2 regions of the Pseudarthrobacter sp. GQ63 genome follow, and region 1 is predicted to be linked to the other one. Evidence: predicted binding sites of a transcription regulator. Region 1 holds the regulator's gene; the other holds the start of a gene.
The links. The regulator HspR, encoded in region 1, represses chaperone genes until heat shock. The targets are predictions, from matches to a motif close to AAGTTGAGTCNNNNNGACTCAACTT.
Positions count from the first base shown of each region.

Region 2: a site for HspR is predicted at 5,939-5,963, ahead of clpB (ATP-dependent chaperone ClpB). Genes of this name have one in related genera too.

Region 1 is NZ_JCAXEF010000003.1:88,382-102,718, reverse strand. It holds gene arsB (ACR3 family arsenite efflux transporter) at 1-34, shown strand, start outside; gene AC6CHP_RS07720 (arsenate reductase ArsC) at 61-483, shown strand; gene trxB (thioredoxin-disulfide reductase) at 558-1,535, shown strand; gene AC6CHP_RS07710 (FAD-dependent oxidoreductase) at 1,761-3,137, shown strand; gene AC6CHP_RS07705 (arsenate-mycothiol transferase ArsC) at 3,169-3,609, shown strand; gene AC6CHP_RS07700 (hypothetical protein) at 3,659-4,045, opposite strand; gene urtE (urea ABC transporter ATP-binding subunit UrtE) at 4,228-4,920, opposite strand; gene urtD (urea ABC transporter ATP-binding protein UrtD) at 4,913-5,722, opposite strand; gene urtC (urea ABC transporter permease subunit UrtC) at 5,719-6,879, opposite strand; gene urtB (urea ABC transporter permease subunit UrtB) at 6,876-7,760, opposite strand; gene urtA (urea ABC transporter substrate-binding protein) at 7,795-9,060, opposite strand; gene AC6CHP_RS07670 (heat shock protein transcriptional repressor HspR) at 9,380-9,805, opposite strand; gene AC6CHP_RS07665 (DnaJ C-terminal domain-containing protein) at 9,821-10,792, opposite strand; gene AC6CHP_RS07660 (nucleotide exchange factor GrpE) at 10,870-11,574, opposite strand; gene dnaK (molecular chaperone DnaK) at 11,577-13,454, opposite strand; gene AC6CHP_RS07650 (hypothetical protein) at 13,723-14,019, opposite strand; gene AC6CHP_RS07645 (MMPL family transporter) at 14,068-14,337, opposite strand, start outside.
Region 2 is NZ_JCAXEF010000003.1:218,949-233,285, reverse strand. It holds gene AC6CHP_RS08305 (ABC transporter substrate-binding protein) at 1-23, shown strand, start outside; gene AC6CHP_RS08300 (ABC transporter permease subunit) at 23-1,840, shown strand; gene AC6CHP_RS08295 (DUF3073 domain-containing protein) at 2,051-2,284, opposite strand; gene AC6CHP_RS08290 (septum formation family protein) at 2,555-3,214, shown strand; gene clpB (ATP-dependent chaperone ClpB) at 3,263-5,908, opposite strand; gene AC6CHP_RS08280 (sulfate/molybdate ABC transporter ATP-binding protein) at 6,128-7,174, opposite strand; gene AC6CHP_RS08275 (ABC transporter permease) at 7,171-8,052, opposite strand; gene modA (molybdate ABC transporter substrate-binding protein) at 8,078-8,815, opposite strand; gene AC6CHP_RS08265 (TOBE domain-containing protein) at 8,857-9,264, opposite strand; gene AC6CHP_RS08260 (DUF4031 domain-containing protein) at 9,520-10,389, shown strand; gene AC6CHP_RS08255 (2-phosphosulfolactate phosphatase) at 10,386-11,195, shown strand; gene AC6CHP_RS08250 (YccF domain-containing protein) at 11,273-11,674, opposite strand; gene AC6CHP_RS08245 (phosphoribosylanthranilate isomerase) at 11,774-12,385, opposite strand; gene AC6CHP_RS08240 (HutD/Ves family protein) at 12,505-13,140, shown strand; gene AC6CHP_RS08235 (Gfo/Idh/MocA family protein) at 13,130-14,337, opposite strand, start outside.

The DNA of each region.
Region 1 (14,337 bases):
GCGTTTCTTCACCCCCGCCACCGCTTCCCTCTGACCACCGCCACACCCCGGGAGAACACCATGACCACCGAAACCGCCAAGAAGCCCTCCGTCCTGTTCGTTTGCGTCCACAACGCCGGCCGCTCCCAGATGGCCGCCGCCTTCCTCACCAGCCTCTCCAAGGGCGCCATCGAGGTGCGCTCCGCAGGCTCCCAGCCTGCGGAGCAGATCAACCCCTCCGCCGTCGAGGCGATGGCGGAGGTGGGCATCGACATGTCCGCGGAGGTCCCCAAGGTCCTGACCGCCGAGGCCGTGAAGGAATCCGACGTCGTCATCACCATGGGCTGCGGCGACGAATGCCCGTACTTCCCGGGCAAGCGCTACGAGGACTGGGTCTTGGAGGACCCGGCCGGCAAGGGCGTGGAGTCCGTCCGCCCCATCCGCGACGAGATCAGGGGCCGGATCGAGGACCTGATCGCGTCCCTGACCCCAGCCGCCAAGTAGATCCCCAAGATTCCGGACCCCAGGAGATTCCCGTGAGCGAGACCGCGAACGCAGAGAGCGTCAAGGCAGAGACCGTGACCACAGAACAGCTGATCATCATCGGTTCCGGCCCTGCCGGCTACACCGCCGCCATCTACGCCGCCCGCGCCGGGCTGGAGCCCCTGGTCCTGGCCGGCTCGGTCACCGCCGGCGGGGCACTGATGAACACCACGGAAGTAGAGAACTTCCCCGGCTTCCCGGGCGGTATCCAGGGCCCCGAACTGATGGACGGGCTGCAGCAGCAGGCGGAAAAGTTCGGCGCAAAGGTAGTGTTCGACGACGTCACGGAGGTTGCGCTGTCAGGCCACCTCAAGCGCGTGGTCACCGGCGGCGGCGACGTGCACGAGGCGCCCGCCGTCATCCTCGCCACGGGTTCCGCCTACAAGGAGCTCGGACTGCCGGAGGAGAAGAAGCTCAGCGGCCACGGTGTGTCCTGGTGCGCCACCTGCGACGGGTTCTTCTTCCGCGAGCAGGACATCATTGTGGTGGGCGGCGGGGATTCGGCCATGGAGGAGGCGATGTTCCTGACCCGGTTCGGCAAGTCCGTCACCGTCGTCGTCCGCAAGGGTGAACTGCGCGCCTCCCGCATCATGGCGCAGCGGGCCAAGGACAACCCCAAGATCAGCTTCGCGTGGAACTCGGCCATCACCGCCATCCACGGTGACAGCAAGGTCACCGGCGTCACGCTCACTGACACCCGCACCGGGGAAACGCGGGAACAGGCCGCCACGGGCATTTTCGTCGCGATCGGCCACGTGCCCCGCACCGAACTGGTGGCCGGGCAGGTGGACCTGGACGAGGAGGGGTACATCAAGGTGGACTCCCCCACCACGGTCACCAACCTCTCAGGCGTCTTTGCCTGCGGGGATGCCGTGGACCACCGCTACCGGCAGGCCATCACCGCCGCCGGCACCGGCTGCGCCGCTGCCCTCGACGCGGAACGCTACCTCGCAGCGCTCGAGGATGCGGACAGCATCGCCACCGCCCTGGTGGAAGAACCAACCCACGCCTAGAAGCACTCTCAAGGGAGGGGGTGAGCTGAATGCGTACAGGATGCTGCGGCGACTCCGGTTGCTGCGACAACGATTCCTGCACTGACCAGGACTGCTGCTAAACCCAGCACGCCCCCTCCCCCAACTAGGTAGCAGCAGGTGTCGTTATGAGCCCTCAAAACGACACCTACTGCTACCTAGTTGGGCCGCCCACCGCGCAAACCTACGGATGAAACAGAGGACACCATGGACGCAGCACAGAACCTTCCCGTTACCGTGATCGGCGCCGGACCCGTGGGCCTGGCCGCGGCGGCCCACCTGCTGGAGCGCGGCCTTGAGCCGCTCATCCTTGAGGCAGGCACGACGGCGGGAGCGGCCATTGACCAGTGGCGGCACATCCGCCTGTTCTCGCCTTGGCGGTTCAACCTCGATGCCGCCGCGGTGCGCCTGCTGGAATCCGCCGGATGGGAAGCCCCCCGCCCCACCGCGCTGCCGTACGGCGGGGAACTCGTGGACAACTACCTGGCACCGCTGGCTGGGCTGCCGGAGATTGCATCCCGGCTGCAGACCGGAGCCCGCGTGGTCGCCGTGACCCGGGCGGGGATGGACAAGACCCACACCCGCACCCGGGACACCACACCCTTCACCGTCCGGGTGGAGCACGCGGACGGTGAAACACGTGACCACACCGTTGCCGCCGTCATCGACGCGTCCGGAACCTGGTCCCGCCGCAACCCGTTGGGCACCTCCGGCCTTCCCGCCATCGGCGAAAACACTGCAGCGGACCGGATCTCCGCTCCGCTGCCGGACGTTACAGGCCGGGACCGGGCGGCGTTCGCCGGACGCCGCGTCCTGGTGGTGGGCGCTGGCCACTCCGCCGCCAACACGCTGACCAGCCTCGCCGACCTCACCAGGGAAGAGCCGGAGACCCGGATCCTCTGGACCGTCCGTGGCGCCTCGGCGGCGAAAGTCTACGGCGGCGGCGACGCCGACGGCCTTCCCGCCCGTGGGCAGCTCGGCGGCCGCGTCCGGCGCCTGGTGGAGGCAGGAAAAATCGAACTCCACACCGGCTTCGGCATCAGCTCATTGAAGTCCCTCGACTCCCATGTGACGGTGGAAGCCGCAGATGGCCGGACCCTTGAAGCCGACGTCGTGGTCCCCTGCACCGGTTTCCGCCCCGACCTGGACATCCTCCGCGAAATCCGGCTGGAACTCGATCCCGCGGTCGAGGCTCCCCGTGAGCTCGGCCCCCTGATCGACCCCGAATTCCACTCCTGCGGCACCGTCCCTCCACACGGTGCCAGGCTCCTCGCCCACCCGGACAAGGACTTCTATATCGTGGGCATGAAGTCCTACGGCCGGGCACCCACCTTCCTCCTCGCCACCGGGTACGAGCAGGTCCGCTCGGTGGTGGCCGCGCTGGCCGGGGACCGCGAGGCCGCCGACACCGTCCAGCTGGAGCTTCCCGAGACCGGCGTCTGCTCCACGGACGCGGGTAGCAGCTGCGACGTCCCGGCCGCAGCAACGGCAGCCGGGCCAGATGCCGGCTGCTGCTCAGCCCCCGAGCCCGTCCTGGTGGGCTTTCCCACCGGACTTTCCCACGGCCGCTCCGGCGGCAACTAGATCCCTGACCATCGACCTCCGGAGCAGCGCCATGTCCAACCCGAGCCACCAGGCACCCACGTCCAACAAACCCGCCGTCCTTTTTGTCTGCAGCAAGAACGGCGGCAAATCCCAGCTCGCCGCCGGCCTGATGAACCAGGTGGCCAACGGGAGCGTCACCGTGTACTCGGCCGGCACCACACCGGGAAAGTCCCTGAACCCCCAGGCCGTGGAGTCACTCACCGAGCTGGGCATCGACATCAGCGGCGAACACCCCAAGCCTGTTACCGGGGACGTCCTGGACGCCGTGGACGCGGTGATCGTGCTGGGGACGGAAGCGAAACTGGAGCCCCGCGAGGGTACCCGTTTCGATGTGTGGGAGACCGACGAGCCGTCGGAGCGCGGCATCGAGGGGATGGAGCGCATGCGCCTGGTGCGCGACGACATCAGGACCCGCGTCCTGAAGCTCTATGAAGAGCTGACTGCCGGCTAGCAGCAGAGCCTTCCGGCAGCCAGGGCCCGAGCGGCTGCAGCCTCCCGCGCTACCCCATCGCGGGTGCGGCGGCGGTCCGTCCGGCAAACTGGCGGCGTGCCCAGCGGGCCAGCTTCTTGCCCTTTCCCTTCCACCAGTTGTCCTCGTCCTTGTCGTGGTGCAGGCGGAAGATGATGGCCACCAGCACGAACATGCCCATGACCACGTCGATCCAGGACCACAGCACCAGGGCGATGAGTACCGTCAGGCCGTTGACGATGATGGACGGAATCGCGAGGGTGCGGAAGACAGTGCTGGCCAGGTAGCGCCGGTGGGACCTGGGGACGGACAATGCGCGCACCATGTCGAAGCAGACACACACCACAACTACCATCTGTCCGATGGCCAGCAGCATCTGGCCGGGAATCGAGCCGCTGAACGCTGCCACCGACTCCATCCCCGGGCTCACCGGCGCCCCTCAACGGCAGGGCGGCAAAAAATGAAACCACACATGGAAAAACCCCCAGAAACTTGGACCACTGCTGATGATCCAGCAGTGGTTCCATTGAAGTTTCCGGGGGCTCCGGTGGTCACGAGTAGTGGGTACTCTATTTCCGGCCGGCCCACAGTGTCCGGTACTCAAATAAGCATCGCCTTCCGGACGTCAGCCGCCGATCCGGCACCGCCAGCCCCTGAAGAGGAGACCCTTCCGGCTGAGAGGACGTAGTAGCAGTCCGCGGCCTGCAAGGCAAAGCCGATGTGCTGCTCCACCAGGAGGATACTCATTCCGTTGCGTTGGGACAGCTGGATAATGGTCGCTTCGATCTCGGCCACGATGTTGGGCTGGATGCCCTCGGTGGGTTCGTCAAGGATCAGCAGGCGCGGGTCTGTGATGAGTGCCCGGGCGATGGCAAGTTGCTGCCGCTGACCGCCCGAGAGCAGCCCCGCCCGCCGGGCCAGCAATGGCCGGAGCGCCGGAAACATGTCCAGGGCCTCAGCAACACGCTCGGCGCCGTTCCTGCGCCCGTCTGCTACGAGCTGCAGGTTTTCAATGACGGACAGCTGCCCGAACGACTGCTGGCCCTGCGGCACATAGGCCATTCCACGGTCCACCCGCCGGTGCGGGGGGAGCGCCGAGATGTCCTCGCCGTCAAGGCAGATGCGCCCCGCCATAGGTTTGAGAAGCCCGACGACGGCGCGCAGAAGCGTTGTCTTGCCGGCGCCGTTGTGCCCCAGGACAGAGACAACGGCACCGTCCGGGACGGTCAGGCTGACCCCGGAGATCACCTGGGTGCGGCCGTACCCGGTCTGCAGATTCTCAATCTCAAGCATCGGAGGCCTCCACTCCAGAGGACCCCAGATAGACATCCTGAACCTTCTTGTCAGCCTGCACCTGCGCCACGCTTCCTTCACTGAGAACCTTGCCCGCTGCGAGGACGGTGACCGACGTTGCGTACTCCCTGACGAAGTCCATGTCGTGTTCAACCACTACGGTGATTCGGCTGGCGGCGATCCGGCGCAGCAGCTCCCCGGTTTCCCCGCGCTCATCCTGGCTCATCCCCGCGATCGGCTCGTCCAGCAGGAGGACGTCCGAATTCTGGACCAGAAGCATCCCGATCTCCAGCCATTGCTTTTGTCCGTGGGCGAGGATACCCGCCATTTTCCCGGCCGCACCTTCGAGTCCAATGATCTCCAGCGCTTCTTCCACGGCCGCGTCCACGGTCTTGCGGCGCCGGAGCATTCGAAGCGGCCCGCGGCCGGAACCGGCAGCGATGTCCAGGTTTTGGAGGACGGAAAGGTTCTCGAACACGCTGGCGGTCTGAAACGTGCGCCCTACGCCCAGCCGGGCGACTTGATGCACCTTGCGTCCGAGAATCTCCGTGCCCGTGTGGTTCACTGATCCCGTGGCGGGGACCAGCCCTGTGATCGCATCGATCACGGTGGTCTTCCCGGCGCCGTTCGGACCGATCAGGAACCGCAGGTCGCCCTGGGTTACGTCCAGGCTGACCTTGTCCACGGCGAGGAATCCGTCAAAGTAAACGGACAGATCGCGGACTTCCAGGTACTTCGGCCGGCCATGGCGAAGCCCTCCGGCGCGCGGCTCACCGTCAGGGAGCAGGGTGGGCATGGTCATCTGCGGGCCTCCTCAGGCATGGCGGCTTCCTCTTCGGGTTTAGGTGGTGTTGCCAGGGACGCCGGCACCGGGGCAGCCGGCAGCGCCGGCGTTGATGCTGCCGTGCTGAGCTTGCCCCGCCTGCCGATCAGCGACGGCAACGAGGCCAGCCCGCCCGGCATGAAGCCGATGACCAGGATGAACAGCAGGCCCTGGAAGTACACCCAGAAGGAGGGAAAGGTAGAGGACAGGGCGGACTGGGCGGCGGCGACGCTCACGGCACCAAGCACCGGTCCGAGGAGCGTGGCCCTGCCGCCGATTGCCACGCCGATGAGGAATGCGATGGAAGGAATCACGCCTACATCTGCCGGGGAGATGATGCCGACGAGCGGTACGAACAACGCGCCCGCAATGCCCGCCAGGACAGCGGCAACCACGTAGGTGACCGTTTTGATGGTGGCCGGGTCATAGCCCAAGAAGCGGACACGTTCCTCCTGGTCCCGGACTGCAACGAGCAACTCCCCGAACCTGCTGTGCATAAGTTGCCGTGCAAGGGCAATGGACAGCAGAAGGACAATTGCCGCGATCAGGTACAGCATTACCTTGTTGTTCGGGTCCTTCAGGTCAAAGCCGAAAAACGACCGGAACCCGCTGAGCCCGTTTGAACCACCGGTGGTGGCTTGCTGGCCGATCAGGAACACCGCGAAAGCGGCCGCCAGGGCCTGGCTGAGGATTGCGAAATAGGCGCCTTTGACGCGGCGCTTGAAGACTGCCAGGCCCAGGACGAGGGCTACGAGCCCCGGTACCAGCACCACCGCCATCAGCGTCACAACGGGACTCCGGAACGGTTCCCACCAGCCCGGCACCTCGCCGCTGCCGTACAGGGACATGAAGTCCGGCACTCCGGACCCGCCGAAGAGCGAAGCGTCTGCGAGCTTCATGTGCATGGCCATGATGTAGGCGCCAAGCCCGAAAAACACCCCCTGGCCCAGGGTCAGCATGCCGCCCCGTCCCCACGCCAGGCCTATCCCCACTGCCACGATCGCGAAGCAGAGGAACTTCCCCAGCAGGCCCAGGCTGAACACCGGAAGCACCGCGGGGGCAACTCCCAGCAGCAGGAGCGCGCCGAAAGTGAATCCGGCCGTGGTACCCAACCGTCCGCGCAGCAGGCCCATCATGCCAGGCTCCTCGTCTTGAGGCTGAAGATGCCCTGCGGCCGAAGCTGGAGGAACACCACGATCACTATCAGGATGAGGACCTTGCCAATGCTTGCTGTCGTCGAATACTCGAAGACGGACTGCAGCACTCCCAGGGCGAACGCCGCGATGACAGCCCCCTTGACCTGGCCTATGCCGCCGGCCACTACCACCAGGAAGGCATCCACAATGTAGCTGGTGCCGAGGTAGGGGCTGGTTGAACCTATGAGGGTAACGGCCACGCCGGCTACTCCGGCCAGGCCGGAGCCGATGAAGAACGTCAGCTGGTCGCTTCGCCGGGTTGAGATGCCGCTGGTTTCTGCCAGGTCCCTGTTCAGAACCACAGCCCGGATGCGGCGGCCCAGCGGCGTGCCCCTGAGGAGGAGGACCAGTCCGGCCAGGCACAACAGTGAGAGCGCCAGGATAAAGAGCCGGGTCAGCGGGATCGGCGCGCCCAGCACCTCGATATTTCCCTGCAGCCAGGCTGGTGCGCGCACATCAACGCTGGGTGCGCCGAAGATGTCCCGTGCAGCCTGCTGCAGGACGAGCGCCACCCCGAAGGTGACCAGGAGCGTGTCCAGGGGCCGGTGATACATGCGGCGCAACAGCACCGCTTCCAGAACCAGCCCCAGGACACCGCCCACCAGGAAACCCGCGGGAATGGAAACCAGCAGTGATACGCCGGCATCGGCGATGGCCTGCTGGACCACGAAGGCCGTGTAGGCCCCGGCCATCATGAACTCGCCGTGGGCCATGTTGATGACCCCCATCTGGCCGAACGTCAGCGACAGTCCCAGTGCCGCGAGGAGCAACACGGAACCGAGGCTGAGCCCGGCGAACATCTGCCCTATCAGGAGTTCCATTCCAGCAGGCCTTTCTTCGCTATGTCCCCAGTTGCTACTTGGCCAGGTCCTTGGCCCAGTCGTAGGTGGCCAGGAACGGATCCGGTTCAACGGCCTCGGGCGAGGACCAGACCGTGTCGATGAGGCCCTCAGAATTGATCTTTCCGATCCGGGGGGTCTTGGTGATGTGGTTGTTCTCCCCGTTTACCGTCACAAGGCCTTCGGGTGCTTCGAAGGTGACGCCGTCCGCCGCAGCCTGCACCTGGTCCACCTCAAATGACCCGGCCTTCTCCACCATGGCTTTCCAGAGGTACAGCGAGGTGTAAGCAGCCTCCATGGGGTCACTCGTCACCCGCTCAGCGCCGAACTTCGCTTTGAAGGCGGCGACGAATTTTTTGTTGGCCGGGGTGTCCAGGGTCTGGTAGTAGTCCCAGGCGGTCAGCTGCCCTTCCACATTGTCCAGGCCGACGCCGGGGACTTCCTCCTCGGCAATGGAAACCGAGACGACCGGCATGGTGTCGGCTGTCAGGCCAACGCTCTTGTACTGGCGGAAGAACGCCACATTGCTGTCGCCATTGAGGGTATTGAAGACTGCATCGGCCTTCGAATCCCGGACTTTGTTGACAATGGTGGAAAATTCCGTGGAGCCAAGCGGGGTGTACTCTTCCCCAAGGATTTCGATGCCCTTGGCGGCGGCATAGGCCTGGATGATCTTGTTGGCCGTCCGCGGGAAGACGTAATCGCTGCCTACGAGGAAAAGCGACGTTGTTCCCTGCTCGGCCAGGTAGTCAAGGGCCGGAATGATCTGCTGGTTGGTGGTGGCCCCGGTGTAGAAGATGTTCTTCGATGACTCCAGGCCTTCATACTGCACCGGATAGAACAGCAGTGCGTCGTTGGCTTCGAAGACGGGAAGCATGGCCTTGCGGCTTGACGAGGTCCAGCCGCCGAATACGGCCGCGGTGCAATCCTGCTGGATCAGTTTTCCGGCGCGCTCGGCAAACTTCGTCGGTTCGCTGGCGCCATCCTCACTGACCACTTGGAGCTGTTTGCCCAGGACGCCGCCGGACGCGTTTATTTCCTCGGCAGCCAGGGTCAGGGAGTCGAACACTGTGCTCTCGCTGATGGCCATGGTGCCGGACAAGGAATTGATGAAGCCCACTTTGATGCTGTCGCCCGACGTGTCCACACAGGACGTGCCGGTGCTGGCTGTGGAGCCCGCGGATGCCGGATCCGCAATTTGACTGCCGCAGCCCGCCAAAGCTGTGGCCACGGCGGCCGCCGCAAGGGGAAGGAAAACGCGCTTGTGAACCGAAACCTTCATGTGTACCTGCTTCTCACTCCGCCGCTGCCTGGGGCAGCGGCTCGCCTCCGAGGTCCCGGGAAGAGACCCCTTGCGATGAATGTAGGAGCGGATTGTTTCGGTTTCGCGGCGGTTAGTTTCTGAACCGTTTCGTCCCGGCTCATGGTGGCCGCCAGATGCAGGGTGTCTGCGGGAAAAGCGGCCTGATTGCAGGGAAGGGATGGAATGAAAGTTAACGTGGGGGAAACGTTCCGGGCCGTAATCTTGGCCCGCTGGGCGGACATAAACCAGCGGACCGTTGATGGCCAGGGTCCACCGGCGGTTCCTTCAGGCGCAGTACCTACCTGCCGATGGCACGCGGCCGCCACAGCACCACGGCCTGGGACCGCGGGCGCGGGCGCTGGCCTCGCGCCAGGCTCACCACGTCGCCGGCAGCGCCCGCCGCGAAGATCCGGGCGTCCAGCGGCTGCCGCCGCCGGCCAAGTTCCTCGGTCAGTTCCGAGACCCTGCTCTGCAGGGCGGCCACCTGGTTCTCCAGTTCCAGGATCCGCTTGATTCCTTCCAGCGAGACGCCTTCCTGCGACAACCGCTGCACTTCACGGAGCATGTTGATATCCCGCTGCGAGTAGCGGCGGGACTTGCCGGGCGCACGGCTGGGCGAGACGATGCCCAGCCGGTCGTACTGCCGGAGCGTCTGGGGGTGCATGTCCGCGAGTTCAGCCGCGACCGAAATCACGAAGATAGGCTGGTCAGCACTGACGTCCACAGCACACCTCCCCTGCTACAACCGGGCCTTGGCGGCCAGGCCCTCACGGACATCGGCTCCGGCCGTGGCCTCGGCAAACGCCTTGACCGCGGCTTCGGCTTCCTTGTTCAGGTTCTTGGGAACGGCGACGTCGATGGTCACCAGCAGGTCGCCGGTTCCCTTGGACGTCTTCACGCCTTTGCCCTTGACCCGCAGGGTGCGGCCCGACGGCGTACCGGCCGGCACACGGACCCGCACCTTTTCTCCGTCGATGGTGGGCACCTCGATGTCCGCTCCCAAAGCAGCCTCGGGGAAGGTGACGGGGACGTGGATGCGGAGGTTGTCGCCGTCGCGCGTGTAGAACGCATGCGGCTGGACGGCGACGGACACCACCAGGTCTCCGTAACCGGCGGCGCCAGGCTGGCCTTTCCCCCGGACGCGGACCTTCTGGCCGTCCTTGATGCCGGCGGGCACCCGGACGTCGATCACTTCGCCGCTGGGTTCCCGCAAGCCGATGGTGGTGCCGCGGATGGCTCCGGCGAAGGAAATGCTCGTGGAGGCCGTGCGGTCCGCGCCCTTCTGCGGGGTCCGCTGGAATCCGGTCTGGCCGAAGCCGCCGCCGAAGAGGTCAGCGAACTCCGGCGGGATGCCGCCCGCGGAGGGGTTGAACCCGCCCGCGTGCCGGCCGGTGTTGCCCGTGAACAGGCCACCGAACATGTCCTCGAACCCGGCGCTGCCCGCCCCGGCTCCGCCCGGCGCGAACCGGGCGCCGCCGCCCATGGCCCGGATGGCGTCATACTGCTGGCGCTCATCGGGATCCGAGAGCACGGAATAGGCCTCGGAGATGTCCTTGAACTTCTTCTCCGAAGCAGCGTTCCCCGCATTCGTGTCCGGGTGGTGCTGCCTGGCGAGCTTCCGGTATGCCTTCTTGATGTCGGCGTCGGAAGCGTCCTTGGCGATACCAAGGATCGCGTAAAAGTCCTTGTCCACCCAATCCTGGCTAGCCAATGGCGTTTCCTTTCAAAAGTTATGGGTCGGTGGTTGAGCCAACCGGAAACTGGCCGGCTCAACCACCGAAAGTAATGCTACGCAGGTACTGCGACGATGACCTGTGCTGCCCGGAGGACGCGTTCGCCTGACTTGTAGCCTGAGCGGAGCACCTGGCTGACGGTGTCAACCTCGATGTCCTCGCCGGGCTGCTGGATCAGGGCCTCGTGGATCGTGGGATCGAACTCCACGCCGGTCTCGTCGATGCGGACCAGGCCGTACGTCTTCAGTGCGTTCTCCAGCTTGGTGGCGATCGCGGCAAACGGTCCGTCGGTCAGGTCGCCGTGCTGGCGGGCTGCGTCGACGTCGTCCAGTACCGGAAGCAGGGAGTTCAGGACGCCGATGACGGCCATTTCCCCTGCCACGGCGCGGTCGCGTTCAACGCGCTTGCGGTAGTTGACGTACTCGGCCTGCAGCCGGAGGAGGTCGTTCCGCAGCTCGGCCGCCTCAGCGTTGGCCGAACCCGTTCCAGCGGCACCCTGCGCCACGGATTCTTCCGCCGGCACCTCGACGCCGTTGAGGATCTCCTCAGCCTGGGCCAGGGCGTCGCCGTCGGAATCCGTGCCGGAAGCCGCACCTGCACCGTGGGAGCTGCTGCCCCCTTCAGGGTGCCGGGCCTGCCCGGTCACCGGGTCAACCTTGCGGTTGTCCCGGATGACCGGCTCATGGCTGTCACCCTTCTGGCCCGCGCGGTCGTGGTCGGTGGAAGTGTTGTGTTCTTCCTCGTTACCGTGATGGGGCATGGCTACTTCTTCGCTTCGTCTTCGTCGATGATCTCGGCGTCAACGATGTCCTCGTCGCCAGCTTTGTCACCGGCAGCTGATCCCGCAGCGCCTTCAGCACCTGCAGCGCCGGTGGCACCGTCCGGTGAACCGGCCTGGGCGTAGATGGCCTCGCCCAGCTTGCCCTGGGAAGCCTGGAGCTTCTCGAAGGCGGCCTTCACGGCGGCGTCGTCGGTGCCTTCGAGTGCCTTCTTGAGGTCGTCGACGTCGGCCTGGACCTCGGTCTTGACCTCTTCAGGCAGCTTGTCGGCGTTGTCCGCGATCAGCTTGTCCACGGAATAGGCGAGCTGCTCGGCGGTGTTGCGGGTGTCGGTTGCCTCGCGGCGGGCCTTGTCCTCGGCTGCGTGCTCCTCGGCATCCTTGACCATGCGGTCGATGTCTTCCTTGGAGAGGCTGGAACCGCCGGTGATGGTCATGGACTGTTCCTTGCCCGTGCCCTTGTCCTTCGCGGAGACATGGACGATGCCGTTGGCGTCGATGTCGAAGGTGACCTCAACCTGCGGGACGCCGCGCGGAGCCGGAGCGATACCGGTCAGCTCGAATGTGCCCAGCGGCTTGTTGTCGCGGGTGAATTCGCGCTCGCCCTGGAAGACCTGGATGGCCACGGACGGCTGGTTGTCGTCAGCCGTGGTGAAGGTCTCGGACCGCTTGGTGGGGATGGCCGTGTTGCGCTCGATCAGGTGCGTCATCACACCGCCCTTGGTTTCGATGCCGAGGGACAGCGGGGTGACGTCGATCAGGAGGACGTCCTTGCGCTCGCCCTTCAGGACACCGGCCTGCAGGGCTGCGCCAACAGCCACAACCTCGTCCGGGTTCACGCCCTTGTTCGGCTCCTTGCCGCCTGCCAGTTCCTTGACCAGCTCGGAGACAGCGGGCATGCGGGTGGAACCGCCCACCAGCACGATGTGGTCGATGTCGGAGAGCTTGATGCCGGCTTCCTTGATGACGTCGTGGAACGGCTTCTTGGTGCGCTCCAGCAGGTCCTTGGTGAGGTCCTGGAACTTGGCGCGGGTCAGCTGCTCGTCCAGGTGAACCGGGCCGTCGGGGGTGACGGACAGGTACTGGAGGGAGACGTTGGTGCTGGTGGAGGAAGAGAGTTCCTTCTTGGCCTGCTCGGCGGCTTCGCGGAGGCGCTGGAGGGCGATCTTGTCCTTGGACAGGTCCATGCCCTTGACCCTGAGCTGGTTGAGCAGGTAGTCAACGACGCGCTGGTCCCAGTCGTCGCCGCCCAGGCGGTTGTCACCGGCGGTGGCGCGGACCTGGATGGTGGAGAAGTTGTCTTCGTCCTTGCCGACTTCCAGCAGGGAGACGTCGAAGGTGCCGCCGCCGAGGTCGAAGACCAGGATGAGTTCGTCTTCCTTGCCCTTGTCCAGGCCGTAGGCCAGCGCTGCCGCGGTGGGCTCGTTGACGATGCGCAGGACGTTCAGGCCTGCAATCTCGCCGGCTTCCTTGGTTGCCTGGCGCTCGGCGTCGTTGAAGTACGCCGGAACGGTGATCACAGCGTCGGTGACCTTTTCACCCAGGTAGGACTCGGCGTCGTTCTTCAGCTTCATGAGGATACGCGCGGAGATTTCCTGCGGGGTGTACTTCTTCTCGTCAATGTTGACGGTCCAGTCCGTACCCATGTGGCGCTTGACCGAAGCGATGGTGCGATCGATGTTGTTGACGGCCTGGCGCTTGGCGATTTCACCCACCAGGACTTCGCCGGACTTGGAGAACGCAACGACGGACGGCGTGGTGCGGCCACCCTCGGCGTTGGCAATAACGGTGGGCTCGCCACCTTCGAGAACGGAGACGACGGAGTTGGTGGTTCCGAGGTCGATACCTACTGCACGTGACATGTGTTGCTTCCTTCTTTCCTTGGAAACTGGTTGGCGCCCGCTATTGAGCGTTCTGCACTCAACTTTACTCAGGGCGCCTTTGATGTCAACACGGAGTTGAGCGAGGTACGCTCAACTTTGCGTCCGGGCGGCTCCATGGATCCGCCCGGCTGTCAGCATTGGCGCGGTTAACAGCGCTTAAACGCGGACGACGGCGGCTCTCCGTTTTCGCTGTTGGAGAACCCGCCGCCGTCCTGCTTCGCGTTGCGGTGCTGCTCTTGCCGCCGCGCTACCTGTCGCTGTCCCGGCCGCCGTGCAGGGGACCGCCCTCCTCCGAGGTGGTGTTCACCTGGCCGTCCGTGAGCCCGTCCTGGAGGGCATCGGTTTCGCGGGCTGTACCGGAGGTGCCGGCGTCACCGTAGTCCCCGTCCGGGTACTCGCCGTCCTCAGGGTTCCCGGCGGGCTCTCCCACCGTCCCGGCATCACCGTAGTCACCGTCCACGTACTGCCCGCCCTCGCCTTCCAGCCCGGGGGATGTGCTTCCCTTGCGGGGCTGCTCGGCCGGGGATTCCTGGTTCTCGGTCATGGTGCATCTCTCCTTTGAGTTCCGCGTCCAGGCGGGCGCAAGTGCAGTCTATCCAGCAGGTGTTTTGGCCAACAGGGCTTCATCCCGGTCCGGCCGTTCCTCAACCTCCTGCCGCCCGAGCTTGCTGGGCCACCAGATACGGGGGCCGATGTCGTACGCCAGGGCGGGCACCAGCAGGGACCTCACCAGCACGGTGTCCAGCAATACCCCGAAGGCCACAATGAACGCCAGCTGCACCAGGAACATGATGGGGATGACACCCAGGGCGGCGAAGGTGGCAGCCAGGACCACGCCGGCGGAGGTGATGACGCCGCCGGT
Region 2 (14,337 bases), 130 kb from region 1:
GCAGCACAGGCTCCGCAGGCTGATGCCCGGCGGAAGAGCTTTTGTGAAAGTCACCGTTTCACGGGTCCTCGCCCTGGTAGCCCTGGTGGTGTTGATCGGCATGATGCCGTGGCTCTCGGGCCGCGGCGCCGAGTACACGATCCTCCGGGCACGGTACTCGGACCGGGAGCCAACACCGGAGGCCCTGGCCGCCGTCCGGGCGGAACTCGGCCTGGAGCAGGGGCCACTCCCCCTGTTCCTGTCCTGGATCCGTGGCGTGTTCGCCGGAGACCTGGGCACGTCCTGGATCAGCAACACGCCCGTGGCGCCCGGCATCGTATCCGCCCTCAGTGTCTCCGTGACCCTGATGGCCTTTGCCCTTGCCGCGGCCGCCATCATCGCCCTGCTCCTCTGCACACCCGCGGTCATGGACGGGCTGCGGCAAAGGAGGAGGCCGGCGTCGGGAGCCCTGTCCGCAGCCCTCACCTCCCTGCCGGAGTTCCTGCTGGCCGCCATGCTGCTGGTGGCCGGTGCCATCTGGCTCCGGTGGTTCCCGCCCTTCGGGTGGAAAGGTCCGGAGTACGCGGTGCTTCCGGCCCTGTCCCTGGGCATTCCTGCAGGCGGGCTGATCGGGCTCCTGGCCTCAGACGCCATCCGTGCAGGGTTCGCTGAACAGTGGGTGGCCACTTGGCGGATGTCCGGGGCCGGGTCTGTCCGGCTGACCGCCGCGGTGCTCCGCCGCGCACTGCCGGCAGTGCTTCCGCAGATCGGGCTGGTCCTGATTGGACTGACCGGCGGCGCAGTAGCTGTGGAAAAGGTCTACGCCATGCCGGGGCTCGGCCGGGCGCTGCTCGGAGCCGCCAGCGCGCAGGACATCCCCACGCTCCAGGCGGGCATGCTGGCGCTCATGGGCCTCGCCCTGCTGGTGGGAACGCTGACGACGGCGGCCCGGTACCTGCTGATCGGCCCTGCGGTCCGCTTCGGCACCCTTCCGCTTGCGGAACCTCCGCGGCCGGGGAACCGCCGCCAGCTGGCCCTGCCTGCGGCGGCCGGCGTCACCCTGCTCCTGATTGTGGGTGCCGGGCTGCTGCGCGATCCCTTCACCTCGGCCCATGCCAGGCTTGCGGCTCCCGGCTGGTCGCTTCCGTTCGGTGCCGATGCCAGCGGTCGCGACCTGCTGGCCCGTGTGGGGCACGGAGCCGTGGGGACGCTGGGGACCGCGCTGGTTGTGGTGCTGGCCTGCCTGGCCGTGGGAATCGCCGTCGGGCTCTTTCCACTGGCAGCCACGGGACCCCTTGAGGTGGCGAACGCGGCACCGCCCATCCTCGCCGGCCTGGTGGTGGCGGCGCTCAGCGGCCCCTCGGCACACGGCGCTGCCGTGGCGGTGGCCGCGGTCAGCTGGGCTCCCCTGGCTGCGCACACGGCGGCCCTGGCCCAGGAGGCGCGCGCCCAGCCCTATGTGCAGATCCTTCCGGTGCTGGGGGTGGGGAGGGCTCGGATCATGTTCCGGTATGTCCTCCCGGCGGTGGCATGGCCGCTGCTGCGCCACGCGATGCTCCGGCTGCCGGGGGTTGCCCTTGCGCTGGCGGCGCTCGGTTTCTTGGGACTGGGCCCGCAGCAGCCGACGCCGGAGTGGGGACTCATCCTGGCCGAGGGCATTGGCTACGTTGAACGTGCCCCCTGGGCGGTGCTTGCACCCGCGTCCGCGCTGGTGCTGGCGTCGGTGGTGGCGGTGGGGCTGGCAGGAGCCGGACACGGGGCCAGGGTCACCGCCGGTAACGGTGCGGGAGCCGTCCCGCTGTCCGGGACAGATCCGGTGCCGGCGCAGGAGCGCGTGCAGGCGCCGGCAGGGGCGCGGTAGGTCTCCTGGGCAGCAGAAAGCCCGCTGCCTGCGCCGTTTCCGGTGCGGGCAGCGGGCCCAATAACTGAAGTCAGCCCCTGCGGTCCAGTGGGACCGGGGGGCCGAAAAGAAGCGCTGCACTGGTCCAAAGACCAGGATCCATGCATTGGGTCCACTGGTGCTGCGGCGTCACCAGGACTGCCCCGTTATGGCAGCAGCACCTTGAGACAACTAGCCGATCCGACGGGTGTCTACCTCGTCGTCGTCTTCTTCCAAATCATCCGCGTACTTATCCACATAAGCCGAATAGTCAGGTTCGACTGGCTCATTCGCATAATGGCTCGTGGCACGACTGCCCGGACCCGTCAGCTCACGCTGAAGTGCCGAATAGTCAGTGTTCGGGGAGTAGTACTTGATATCCCGAGCCTGCTTGGTAGCTTTTGCCTTTTGACGGCCGCGCCCCATGGCGTGACCCCCTTTTGTACTTGGACCGGAGGTGGTCACCTTGGCGTAGGTGAGGCCCCGGAATGTTTGGTCAATTTGTCGTACACCTAGATTACATGCTTTCGACTGCCCCCGCTTGCCACGCGCGGCGCCCTGGGGTGGCCTGGGTTACCATCAGGGCGCCAAACCGCGGGTTTCCCGCTTTTTTCTTCGGTAGAGTCGCTAAAACATCTGTTGATATGGACAGCGGGCCGGCCCGCCGCTGCGCAGAGAACCAGGAGGATGCACCACGTGAACCACCAGGACGTCCCGCCCAGGCCGGCCTCGCCACCCGCCGCCGGCCTGCCGCGCGTGCCTGCACCCGCGGCCGAACCGGTCCTGCACCCCCGCATGGAACCGGAGGACGCAGCGCATTCCGGAAGGGTCAACGGGCGGACGCTGTGGATTGCAGTGTTCGTTGTTGTGCTGCTGGCCGTCGTCGGTTCCCTGGTGTGGCTTGCCCTGTGGCTGGACTCAAACCAGGAACCGGGCGCTTCCGGAAGTGGTGCTGCGGGGGTGCTGGAAACCACGGTAGCGCCGCCCGCCACGGCGCTGCCACTGCCCCGCGAGGGGGTGGCGCCCGCCGACTTCGCGCTGGGCGACTGCTTCAAGGATTTCGACCCCGAGGCACTGGCATCCACCGTGGTGGCCTGCGATACCGGGCACTCGGCCCAGCTCGTGGCATTGTTCCGGTACCCGGAGGGTGATTCCTACCCCGGCGCCGAGGCACTGAAGGCCAAGGCGCTGGAAGCGTGCCAGGCCGCCAGGCTGGGCCCGGCAGCCAACGACTACGACCTCAACTACGAGCGCAGCTTCCCGAGCACCACCAGCTGGGAATCCGGTGACCGCAGGGTGGACTGCTACGTGACGGCCCCCGGCGGGAACGTGATCAACGCAAGCGTGCTGCCCTAGCGGCCACGCCGCCAGGGCAGCACCCTGCCTGTTGTTTTCCGGCCGCCCCTAGTCCTTCCGGCGGACAGAGAGTCCGCTGCTGCGACCCTCCGCCGCCGGGAGGTCGGTTCCGGCCGCGGTGAGTTCTCCGACGTCCGCGGCCGTGTCCACCAGCACCGTGTCGCCGTCGCTGATATCGCCGGCCAGGATGGCTTTCGCCAGGCGGTCGCCGATCTCGCGCTGCACCAGCCGGCGCAGGGGCCGGGCACCGTAGGCGGGATCGAACCCGGAGAGGGCCAGCCAGGCCCGCGCACCTTCCGTGACCTCGAGCGTCAGGCGGCGGTCGCGGAGCCTGCGCCCCAGTTCGTCCACGTGCAGTTCCACAATGTGCGCCAGCTCTTCAACGGTGAGGGCGTCGAACAGCACCACCTCATCCAGCCGGTTCAGGAACTCGGGCTTGAAGGACGCATTGACGGAGGCCATGACGGCGTTCCGCTTGGCGTCCGGATCCAGGGTCTGGTCCACCAGGAACTGGCTGCCCAGGTTGGAGGTCAACACCAGGATGACATTGCGGAAGTCCACGGTGCGGCCCTGCCCGTCGGTGAGCCGGCCGTCGTCGAGCACCTGCAGGAGGATGTCGAAGACCTCGGGGTGGGCTTTCTCCACCTCGTCCAGGAGCACAACGGAGTACGGGCGGCGGCGGACGGCTTCGGTGAGCTGGCCGCCTTCCTCGTAGCCCACGTACCCCGGAGGCGCACCCACCAGCCGGGCCACGGAGTGCTTCTCCCCGTACTCGGACATGTCGATGCGCACCATGGCGCGTTCGTCGTCGAAGAGGAAGTCCGCCAGCGCCTTGGCCAGCTCCGTCTTTCCGACGCCGGTGGGCCCCAGGAAGAGGAACGATCCGGTAGGACGGTTGGGGTCGCTGATGCCGGCCCGCGCGCGCCGGACGGCGTCGGAGACCGCCGTGACCGCCTTCGTCTGGCCGATCAGCCGCTTGCCCAGTTCCTCCTCCATATGGAGCAGCTTCTGGCTCTCGCCCTGCAGCATGCGCCCGGCCGGGATGCCGGTCCAGGCGGAGATGACCTCGGCGATGTCGTCAGCGGTTACCTGCTCGGCAACCATCTGCGTGGATTTGTCCACGACGGCGGCCTCGGCTTCCGCGGCAGCGTTCAGCTCGCGTTCCAGGGCGGGGATCTCGCCGTAGAGGATGCGCGAGGCTGTTTCCAGGTCACCTTCGCGGGCGGCCTTGTCATAGGCGCTGCGCCGTTCATCCAGCTTTGCCTTGAGATCGCCCACCCGGTTGAGGCCTGCCTTTTCGGCTTCCCAGCGCGCCTTAAGCGCGTTCAGTTCCTCTTCCTTGTCCGCCTTGTCCGCCCGGAGTGCGGCCAGCCGCTCAATGGACGCGGCGTCCTTTTCGTCCTGGAGGGCCAGCTCCTCCATGGTGAGCCGGTCCACCAGCCGCTGCAGCTGGTCGATTTCCTCGGGCGCCGAGTCGATCTCCATGCGGAGCCGGGACGCGGCCTCGTCCACCAGGTCGATCGCCTTGTCCGGCAGCTGCCGGCCGGAAATGTAGCGGTTGGACAGCGTGGCGGCAGCCACCAGCGCGGCGTCCGCGATGGTCACCTTGTGGTGCGCCTCGTAGCGCTCCTTCAGGCCGCGGAGGATGCCGATGGTGTCCTCCACGCTCGGCTCGCCCACATACACCTGCTGGAACCTGCGCTCCAGCGCCGGGTCCTTTTCGATATTCTCCCGGTACTCGTCCAGGGTGGTGGCACCGATCAGCCGCAGCTCACCGCGGGCCAGCATGGGCTTGAGCATGTTGCCGGCGTCCATGGATGAGTCGCCGGTGGCGCCGGCACCCACCACGGTGTGGATCTCGTCGATGAACGTGACGATCTGGCCCTCGGAGTTCTTGATCTCCTCCAGGACAGCCTTGAGCCGCTCCTCGAACTCGCCGCGGTACTTGGCGCCCGCCACCATGGATGCGAGGTCCAGGGCGATGAGGGTCTTGCCGCGGAGGCTTTCCGGCACGTCCCCGGCCACGATGCGCTGGGCCAGGCCCTCCACCACGGCGGTCTTGCCGACGCCGGGCTCACCGATGATCACGGGGTTGTTCTTGGTGCGGCGGCTCAGGACCTGGACAATCCGGCGGATTTCGGCGTCCCGTCCGATCACGGGATCAAGCTTGCCGGAGCGGGCCATGGCGGTCAGGTCCGTGCCGAACTTTTCCAGGGACTGGAACGTGTTCTCCGGATCCGGGCTGGTGACCTTCCCGTCGCCGCGGACACCCGGCAGGGCGGCGAGCAGCGCTTCATGGGAGGCACCGGCGTCGCGCAGCAGGCGCGCCGCGGCATCGTTGCCGGCCGAGAGGCCCAGGAGGAGGACCTCGGTGGAGACGAAGGTATCGCCCAGCCGGTCCGCTTCCTCCTTGGCGTTCTGGATGGCCTGCAGTGCGGGGCGGGAGAGCTGCGCCTGCTGGCTGGATCCGCCGGAGGTGGCCGGGAGTGCCTTGATGGCGCTGCTCGCCTGGACGCTGACGGAGTCCGGGTCCGCACCCGTGGCGCGGAGCAGCGCCACGGCGACGCCTTCGCGCTGGTCCATCAGCGCCTTGAGCAGGTGGGCCGGCTCAACCTGGGGATTTCCGGCCGTGGAGGCGTTCATGGCCGCAGCCGAGAGAGCCTCCTGGCTCTTGGTGGTGAATTTGACGTCCAAAGAGAGCTCCTTCCGGGGGCGGTTTTTATTAACTTGAGTCTACTACGCTCAACTTTGGTTTTGCGCCGTTCCTGATGACTGTTTGCCTACAGCGAAACAGCTCTACGCGGCCGGCGACAGGGGCGACAGACCCTATTTCAGCGGGGCGGGTGCTTCGCCCCCGTTGTAGGACAGCCCCTAGGACAGTCCCGCTGCAGGACAACCCCGCTGCGGATAGTCCTACAGCGGGTAGACGGACACTGCTGCGGCCTTGACCACAAGGTGCACCGTCATCCCCGGGACCAGCCCGAGGTCCGCCAAGGCGGCCGGCGTGATGTCAGCCGCCAGCCCGCCGCCCCGCACGCGGATCTGGTCCCCATGGGGTTCCAGGTCCGTAATGGCCACTGCGAAGGAGTTCCGGGGGCTGCCGTGCGCGTCGGTGAGGAATACAGAAACGGCCGACGGCGGGAACACGGCCACCGCGGGACGGCCGGCGGGGACGGGGTCCTCGCTGTGGCCGGCAATATGCCCGCGGGTGGCCAGGATGCCGTCACCGGCGGAGGTTCCCACCACAAAGTTGAGTCCCGCCAGCCCGGCGGCGAACGCGCTGCGCGGCTTGTGCAGGACCTGCCGGGTGGGGCCTTCCTCAGCAATCCGGCCGTTCTCCAGGATGACCACCCTGTCGGCAAGCATCAGGGCATCCAGGACGTCATGGGTGATGATGATGGCCGGCCGGTCCGCCAGGACCCGCTTGAGCAGGCGCCGGAGCAGAGGGGCGGAATGGATGTCCAGCGCCGCCATCGGCTCGTCCAGGAGGAGGAGCCCGGGATCCGCGGCGAGCGCCCGGGCCACCGCCACGCGCTGCGCCTGCCCGCCGGACAGTTCGGCTGGACGGCGGCCCGCCAGGTCCCCGGCTTCAACATCGTCCAGCCACCGCACCGCCTGCTGCATAGCCTGGCGCCTCGGCGTCCCGGCGCTCCGCGGCCCGAAAGCCACGTTGTCAGCCGCGGTGAGATGCGGAAAGAGCAGCGGCTCCTGGGCCAGCAGCGCCGTCCCGCGGTGGTGGGGGGCGGCCCACCGCTTCTCCCCGTCCCCCAGGTGGAACAGAGTCCGGCCGTTCAGCTCGGCCCGCCCCCTGTCCGGCCGTACAAGCCCGGCGATGACGGAGAGCAGGGTTGACTTGCCGGCGCCGTTGGGACCCATCACGGCCACAGTTTCCGTGGCGCCCAGCGACAGGGCAACGTCGAAACCGCGCTCTGCCACGGCTGCCTGGAACGAGAACGTCACGTGAGGGCACCGCCTGCCCCGGCAGCCGTCGTCGGCCGCTCGCCCGAAGCCTGCTTCCTGGCTTTCCCATCCGGGCCCCTGCCGCCGGAGCGCCGGTAGGCAAGGGCCACCACCGCGGCGGCCACGGCCACCAGTACCAGGGAAAGCGCGACGGCGGCGTCCGGGTCGGTCTCGCGCTGCAGGTAGATTTCGAGCGGCAGTGTCCGGGTTACCCCCTGCAGGCTGCCGGCGAACGTAAGCGTGGCGCCGAACTCCCCGAGGCTCCGGGCGAAGGAAAGGACCGCCCCGGATGCCAGCCCCGGCAAGACCAGCGGGAGCGTGACGCGCCGGAAGACGGTTCCCGGCGTTGCCCCCAGCGTCGCGGCCACGGCCTCGTACCTCTGGCCGCCGGTCCGGAGGGCACCTTCGAGGCTCACCACCAGGAACGGCAGGGCCACAAACGTCTGGGCCAGCACCACGGCGGTGGTGGAAAACGCGATCTGCAGTCCCAGCACCTCGATCGCCCCGCCCAGGAGTCCCTGCCGGCCGAACGTGTACAGGAGGGCAATGCCGCCAACCACCGGCGGCAGGACCAGGGGCAGCAACACCAGCGAGCGCAGGAGCCCCAGCAGCGGAAACCTGCCCCGGGCCAGGACCACCGCGAGCGGTACCCCAAGCACAATGCAGAGGGCAGTGCTGGCCGCCGCCGTACGCAGGCTCAGGCCCAGCGCCGCCAGTGCCGGCGCGGACGTGACCAGCGGAATGAAGTTGGCCCAGTTGACCCGCGCCACCATCGCAACGAGCGGGAGGACCACCACCAGGGCGGCCAGGACTGCGAGCCCATACAGCCAGCGGGGAACGCCGGTGTACGCCTGGCGGCGCGCGTGCCCGCCGGTCACCTGGCGCCCGCCCCGTGGATGCGCATCACGCGGGGCCCGGCCCAAAGCCGGCCGCCGCCAGGACCTCCTGGCCTTCGGGGCCGGCCAGAAGGTCCAAAAACCTGCCCGCTGCGGCTTTATTGCTGCTGCCGGCCAGCACGGCGGCAGGGTACGGGTTCACTGCGGCTCCTGCCTCCGCGAAGGGGATGCCCTCCACCCGGGCGCCGGCTGACCGGACGTCCGTGACATACACGAGCCCTGCATCCGCTTCACCGGAGATGACTTTGCCCAGGACGTCCGTCACGGAGTTTTCCTCGCTGACCGGGCTGAGCACGGTACCGGTACTGTCCGCCACCCTGGCGGCGGCCGCCCCGCAGGGCACTTGCGGGGCACAGGCCACGAGTTTGATACCGGTTTTGGCCAGGTCCGCGAAGGAGCGGATGCCTGCCGGGTTTCCTGGCGGGACTGCGATGGCCAGGGTGTTGGTGGCAAAGTCGCGCGGTCCGCCGTCCACCAGGCCGGCCTCCTGCACCTTGGCCATGGTGCCGGCGTCCGCGGACGCAAACACGTCCGCGGGCGCTCCCTGGCTGAGCTGGGTGGCCAGGTCCGCTGATCCCGCGAAGCTGAGGCTGACGGTGGTGCCGGGGTTTTCCGCTTCGAAGCGTTCGGCGAGTTCGGTGAAGCTGCTTTTGAGGGAGGCTGCGGCGAACACGGTCAGTGTGCTGCTGCCACTGCCGGCATCCGCGTCACCCTTGCCGGTGCACGCGGCCAGCGAAGCGGTCATCAGTACCGCCAGCAGCAGCGCCGTCAGTCTTTGTTTCCCCGTCACAGCGCCTTGCCCCGGGGCGTTTCGATGATCACCGTGGTGGCTTTGACCACTGCGGTGGCCACGGAACCCGGTTCCAGCCCCAGCTCCCGCACGGCCTCGCTGCTCATCAGCGACACCACACGGAACGGCCCGCACTGCAGTTCCACCTGGGCCATGACCTTGTCCGCGGTGATGTTGGTGACCAGGCCCACGAACCGGTTGCGGGCCGAGCTGCCCGTGCGGTGGGGATCATCCGGAAGCTGCGCGAGTTTCTGCGCATGCAGGGCCAGCTCCAGCCCGTCGACTGCCAGCCGGCCGGCGTCGTCCTTTACCGGGGTGAGGCTCCCGTTCTCTGTCCAGCGCCGGACGGTATCGTCGCTGACGCCCAGGAACCGGGCCGCCTCGGCCACGCGGATAATGTTCATGCCATCAGTCTAATCCGCAGATACGGATGAAAGCGCCCCCTGCTGCCGCATTTCCGGAGAGCTTGAGGCAGTGGGCGCCACCCCGGTGGGCGCTCGGTTTGTGCCTGGTTCCGGCCCGGCGTGCGCTCCTGCCCGGTTGCCCGCCCGGACACGCCGGAGCTGCCGGCGGGTCGGTGCGGAAACCGGCCGCCGCCACCACGTAACCGGGCGGGAGCGCACCCCCTCCGCGGGTTCGGGCCCAATTAGACTTCCCCCATGGCCATCTTCATCGACCCGCCGCTGTGGCCTGCGCACGGAACCCACTTCTCCCACCTCGTTTCGGATGAGTCGCTGGAGGAGCTGCACCTGTTCGCAGCCGCGGCGGGCATCCCCGAGCGGGCGTTCGACGGCGACCATTACGACGTCCCGGAGCGCCGCTTCGATGACCTGGTGGCTGCCGGTGCCGTTCCGGTCGAAGCCCGGATCCTGGTCCGCACGCTGATCGCCAGCGGCCTCCGCATCCCCGCCCGCCGGCGCAACAAGTCGTTAAAGGTTCCGCTGCTGAACCGCTGGAACACCGTGATGCCCGGCCACGACGCCCTCTTCCTGGACCTCCTGGACCGCTGGAGCGAGCCGCACCGCCGGTACCACGGCTGCACCCACCTGCTGTCCGTCCTTGAATCCCTCGACCTGCTCACCGATCCTGCCGATCCGCCGCGCACGGTCCTGCTGGCGGCCTGGTTCCACGACGCCGTCTACCGCGGGGTGGCCGGCCAGGACGAGGAGGAGTCCGCCCGCCTCGCCGAAGAGCGGCTGCAGGCAGCAGGCCTTCCGGAAGCGGAGGCGTACGAGGTGGGGCGGCTGGTCCGGCTGACTTCGGACCACCGCCCGGAACAAGGGGACGACGACGGCGCGCTCCTCTGCGACGCCGACCTCTCCGTCCTCGGCGGGGAACCTGGGGAGTACGCGCGGTACGTTGCGGCCGTCCGCCAGGATTACGCGCACATTGGCGACGCCGACTTCGCCGCCGGGCGCACCGCCGTCGTGCGCCGCCTGCAGGAACTGGACCCGCTGTTCCACAGCGGCAGGGCACGGGAGCTGTGGCTGGACGCCGCGCACCGCAACTTGAAAGGCGAACTGGCGTGAACGCATCCACCTCCAACCCGCGCCACACCATGACGGCAAGCGCCGCGCACCGGCAGCTGCCCTCCGCCGTCCGGATGGAGTGGGGGCTCGACGGCGCCAGGACAGTAGCGTCCGGCGCGGACCTTGCCGTCGTGGTGGACGTCCTGTCCTTCAGCACCTGCGTCAGCATCGCCCTGGACCGCGGAGCGGAAGTTTTCCCCTTTCCCTGGAAGGACACCGGCGCTGAGGACTTCGCCGCGCGCCACGGCGCACATCTGGCAGGTCCCCGCGACGGGGGCGGACTCAGCCTCTCCCCCGCAAGCTTCCGGGCCGCGGCATCCCTGGACCGGGTGGTCCTGCCGTCACCCAACGGCTCCGCGCTCTGCCACGAGCTGGCCCGCGAGGTCCCCCTGGTGGCCGCCGTGAGCCTCCGCAACGCTGCCGCCACCGCCGAGTGGGTGGCCGCCAGCCTCCCCGCGGATGCCGTCATCGCAGTGATTGCCGCCGGCGAGCGCTGGCCCGGCGGCGGACTCCGGCCCGCCGTGGAGGACCAGATCGGCGCGGGCGCGTTCATCGCCGGCCTGGTGGCCGCGGGCAAGGGCGGGTACGAGCCGGAGGACGGCCGGCACGGCTACTCGCCGGAGGCTGTAGCGGCCATGGCCGCCTTTGAAGCCGCCGAGCCGCGCCTCCGCGAGATGCTCCACGCCTGTTCCAGCGGCCGCGAGCTGGCCGGCGGCGGCTACGGGGCGGACGTCGATATCGCCGCCGAACTGGACGACAGCGACGCCGTGGCCCTCCTGGTCAACGGGGTGTTCAGTCCGCGCTGACCGGTGCGGTCAGCGGGCTGGCCTCTACACGGAGGCTGGTGCCCAGGCCGGCAGGCAAAATGGCCGGCAGCTCCCGCCTACCGGTAGGTGGAGACGAACGGCTGGCTGGTGGGCACGATCTGCTTGCCCAGCGGCATCAGGGACACCGGAATGAGCTTCAGGTTGGCGATGGCCAGCGGGATGCCGATGATGGTGACCGCCATGGCGAAAGCGGTGACCACGTGCCCGATCGCGATCCAGACGCCTGCCACCAGGAGCCAGATCACGTTGCCCAGCAGCGGGAAGACGCCGGTGCCGCCGGGCTTGTCCACCACGGTGCGGCCGAAGGGCCAGAGGGTGTAGGCGGCGATCCGGAACGAGGCGATGCCCCACGGGATGGTGATGACCAGCAGGCAGCAGATGACACCGGCCGCGAAATATCCGAGCGCGAGCCAGAACCCGCCAAAAACCAGCCAGATGATGTTGAGCAGTGTCTTCATTCATCCATTGTCCCCCGCGTCCGCCGGCAAACAGCTCAGGGGCTTCCCTGAGAGGCCCCTGAACCGGCTCCCGATGTGCCGCCTCAACCGCGGTGCCGCCTAAACCGTGGACTCGGCTTTCGCCGCATGCACGAACGCGCGGACCTTGGCCAGGTCCTTGACGCCGCGGGATGCCTCAACACCGGAGGAAACGTCCACTCCCCAGGCGTGGGCGGCAGCTGATGCCTTCCCCACGTTCTCCGGGTCCAGGCCGCCGGCCAGCAGCCAGCTGCGTCCCTGCAGGGCAGGGAGGCCGGCCACCGAACCGTAGTCCCAGGCCTCGCCCGAACCGGGAACGGCGGCGTCGATCAGGAGCAGGTCCTCGCCCCAGTCCTCCAGCTCCTCGGGCGTGGCACTCAAGGTGACGGCCCTGACCAGCTTCATCCCGGCGTCGTGCACGGTGGCAACGTCCCCGCGGGTGCGCGTGCCGTGCAGCTGGATCCATTCCAGCCCGGCGGCGCGGGCAATGGCCACGGCGTCAACAACGGGCTCGTCGCGGAAAACGCCGATCGGCAGAACCCTTTCCGGGACCTCTGCCAGCAGGGCCGATGCCTGCGAGGGCGAAACCACGCGGGGGCTGGCGGTGAGGACGAAACCCACCGCATCCGCTCCGGCGTCCACCGCTTCACGGACAGATTCTGGCGTGCTGAGACCACACACTTTGACGAACATTCCCGGCTCCTTCAGGCTGTTTTCGTGTTGTCCCCCCGGAGGAGAGTAGCAGGGAAGGATGGGAGCTGCCGACACCTGCCGCCTGCACCCCGCCCTGCGCGGGCAACTAGGCTGAACAGATGGAGATCATCCGCTTTGCCGACCTTAAATCCGAACCGTGGCGCAACGGCGGCGGGGTAACACGCCAGATCGCGGGCCACTCCGGCGCCGCCTCCGGACAACACGGCGCCTCCGGACATGACGACGGGTGGGACTGGCGGGTCAGCATCGCCGAGGTCAGCAAAGCCGGGGACTTCTCGCCGTTTCCCGGAATGGAGCGGGTGCTCACGGTGGTTGAGGGCGAGCTCCTGCTGCTCACCGTGGATGGTGCTGAACATCCCCTCGAAAAGTACCGCCCGTTCCGGTTCCCCGGCGGGGCCGACACCACCTGCGCCCTCCCCACGGGGGACGTCCGCAACCTCAACGTCATAACCCGGGCAGGGAAGTACAAGGGCTTTGCATCCATCATCGAGCTCTCGAAGAAACGCGCCCACCCCCTTTTCGCCGGCCAGTTGGGCGTCCTGCTGCAGGGCCAGGCCACGGTCTCTGCCCCTGCTGCCCCTGCCGCTGCCGCGGCCGCTGCAGCCGGGTCCGGAGCGCCTGGGCCGGTGGCCCTGGACCGCTACGACGCCGTGGTGGGCTCGGATAGCGGTTCCCCGGAGATCCTGGGCCGCGGCTTCCTGGCCGTTTTGTCCATCGATGAGGTTACTGGCTGAGGCTGAAGCGCCCGACGTCCACTACGGCATTGTTCCGGCGCGCTTCCTCGGCGGCGAAGACGGCGGCGTGGCTGACCAGGGACTCGTCCAGTCCGGACACCACCCCCGACCAGTCCCCGCCGGCGAGCGCGGCAACCCAGGCGGAGATGAGGCCGCGGTCGCCGCCCTCGTGCTTTTCGCCCCGGACCTGCGGGACGGCAGCGGCCACGGGGTGGACAGTTGTTGTTCCGGTCAGGAAGTCGTAGACGGAGATGGCTCCGGCTTCGATGGTGATCTCGCCGTGGCTGCCGAAGATGCGGGTCCGCCGGGGGCCTGCGGCGGTGAAGGCCGTGGCGGTGAACGCGGCGGTTGTGCCGTCCTCGTATTCGATGTTCACCACCTGGTGGTCCACGACGTCGTTGTCCGAGAAATAGACGCAGCGGCCGTAGGGTCCCGTGGCCAGGGCGTGCAGCAGTGATTCGGGGGTGCCGCCAGGATCCACGACGTCGGCGAAGTACGCCCGTGCCGGGTCCGGCCTGCCGCCGTTCGGTGGCCGCCCGGCGCCGTAGATCTTCAGCGCGGAGTAGGGGCAGCGTGGTTCAGCCGGGCAGTCGATGCAGCGCCGGGTTGCGCCTTCCGGTGCCCCCTCGGGACGGAAGTGGGCCAGCTGCCCGAAGGAGGATACCCGCAGGGGCCTGCTGCCGATGATGAAGGAGAGCCAGTCGACGTCGTGCGTGCACTTGGCCAGCAGGAACGGACTTGAGTTTTCCTCGCGGCGCCAGTTCCCGCGGACGTAGGAATGCGCGAAGTGCCAGAAACCAACGGGCTCCAGGTGCTGGACGGAGATGATCCGGCCTACCGCTCCGCCGGCCAGGAGTTGCTTGAGCAGTGCGGTCAGCGGGGTGTAGCGCAGTACGTGGCACACCGTTGCCCTGGTGCCGGTTTCACGGCTGAGGCGGTCAAGTTCGGCGCAGCCGGCGGGGTCGACGGCGACGGGCTTTTCCAGGAGGATTGGGTAGCCGTGGGCTGCGGCTGCTGCGAAGGGGCCCGCATGTTCACGGTCCGGTGTGGCGATGATGATGCCGTCGGCGGGCAGGCGGCCGGCCAGCATCGCCTGCCAGTTGTCGAAAACCCCGCTGTCCGGGACGCCGAGTTCCTTCGCCAGTGGGCCGCGCAGCTCGGCGCGCGGCTCGGCAAGGCCCACCACGGTGGCCCGGC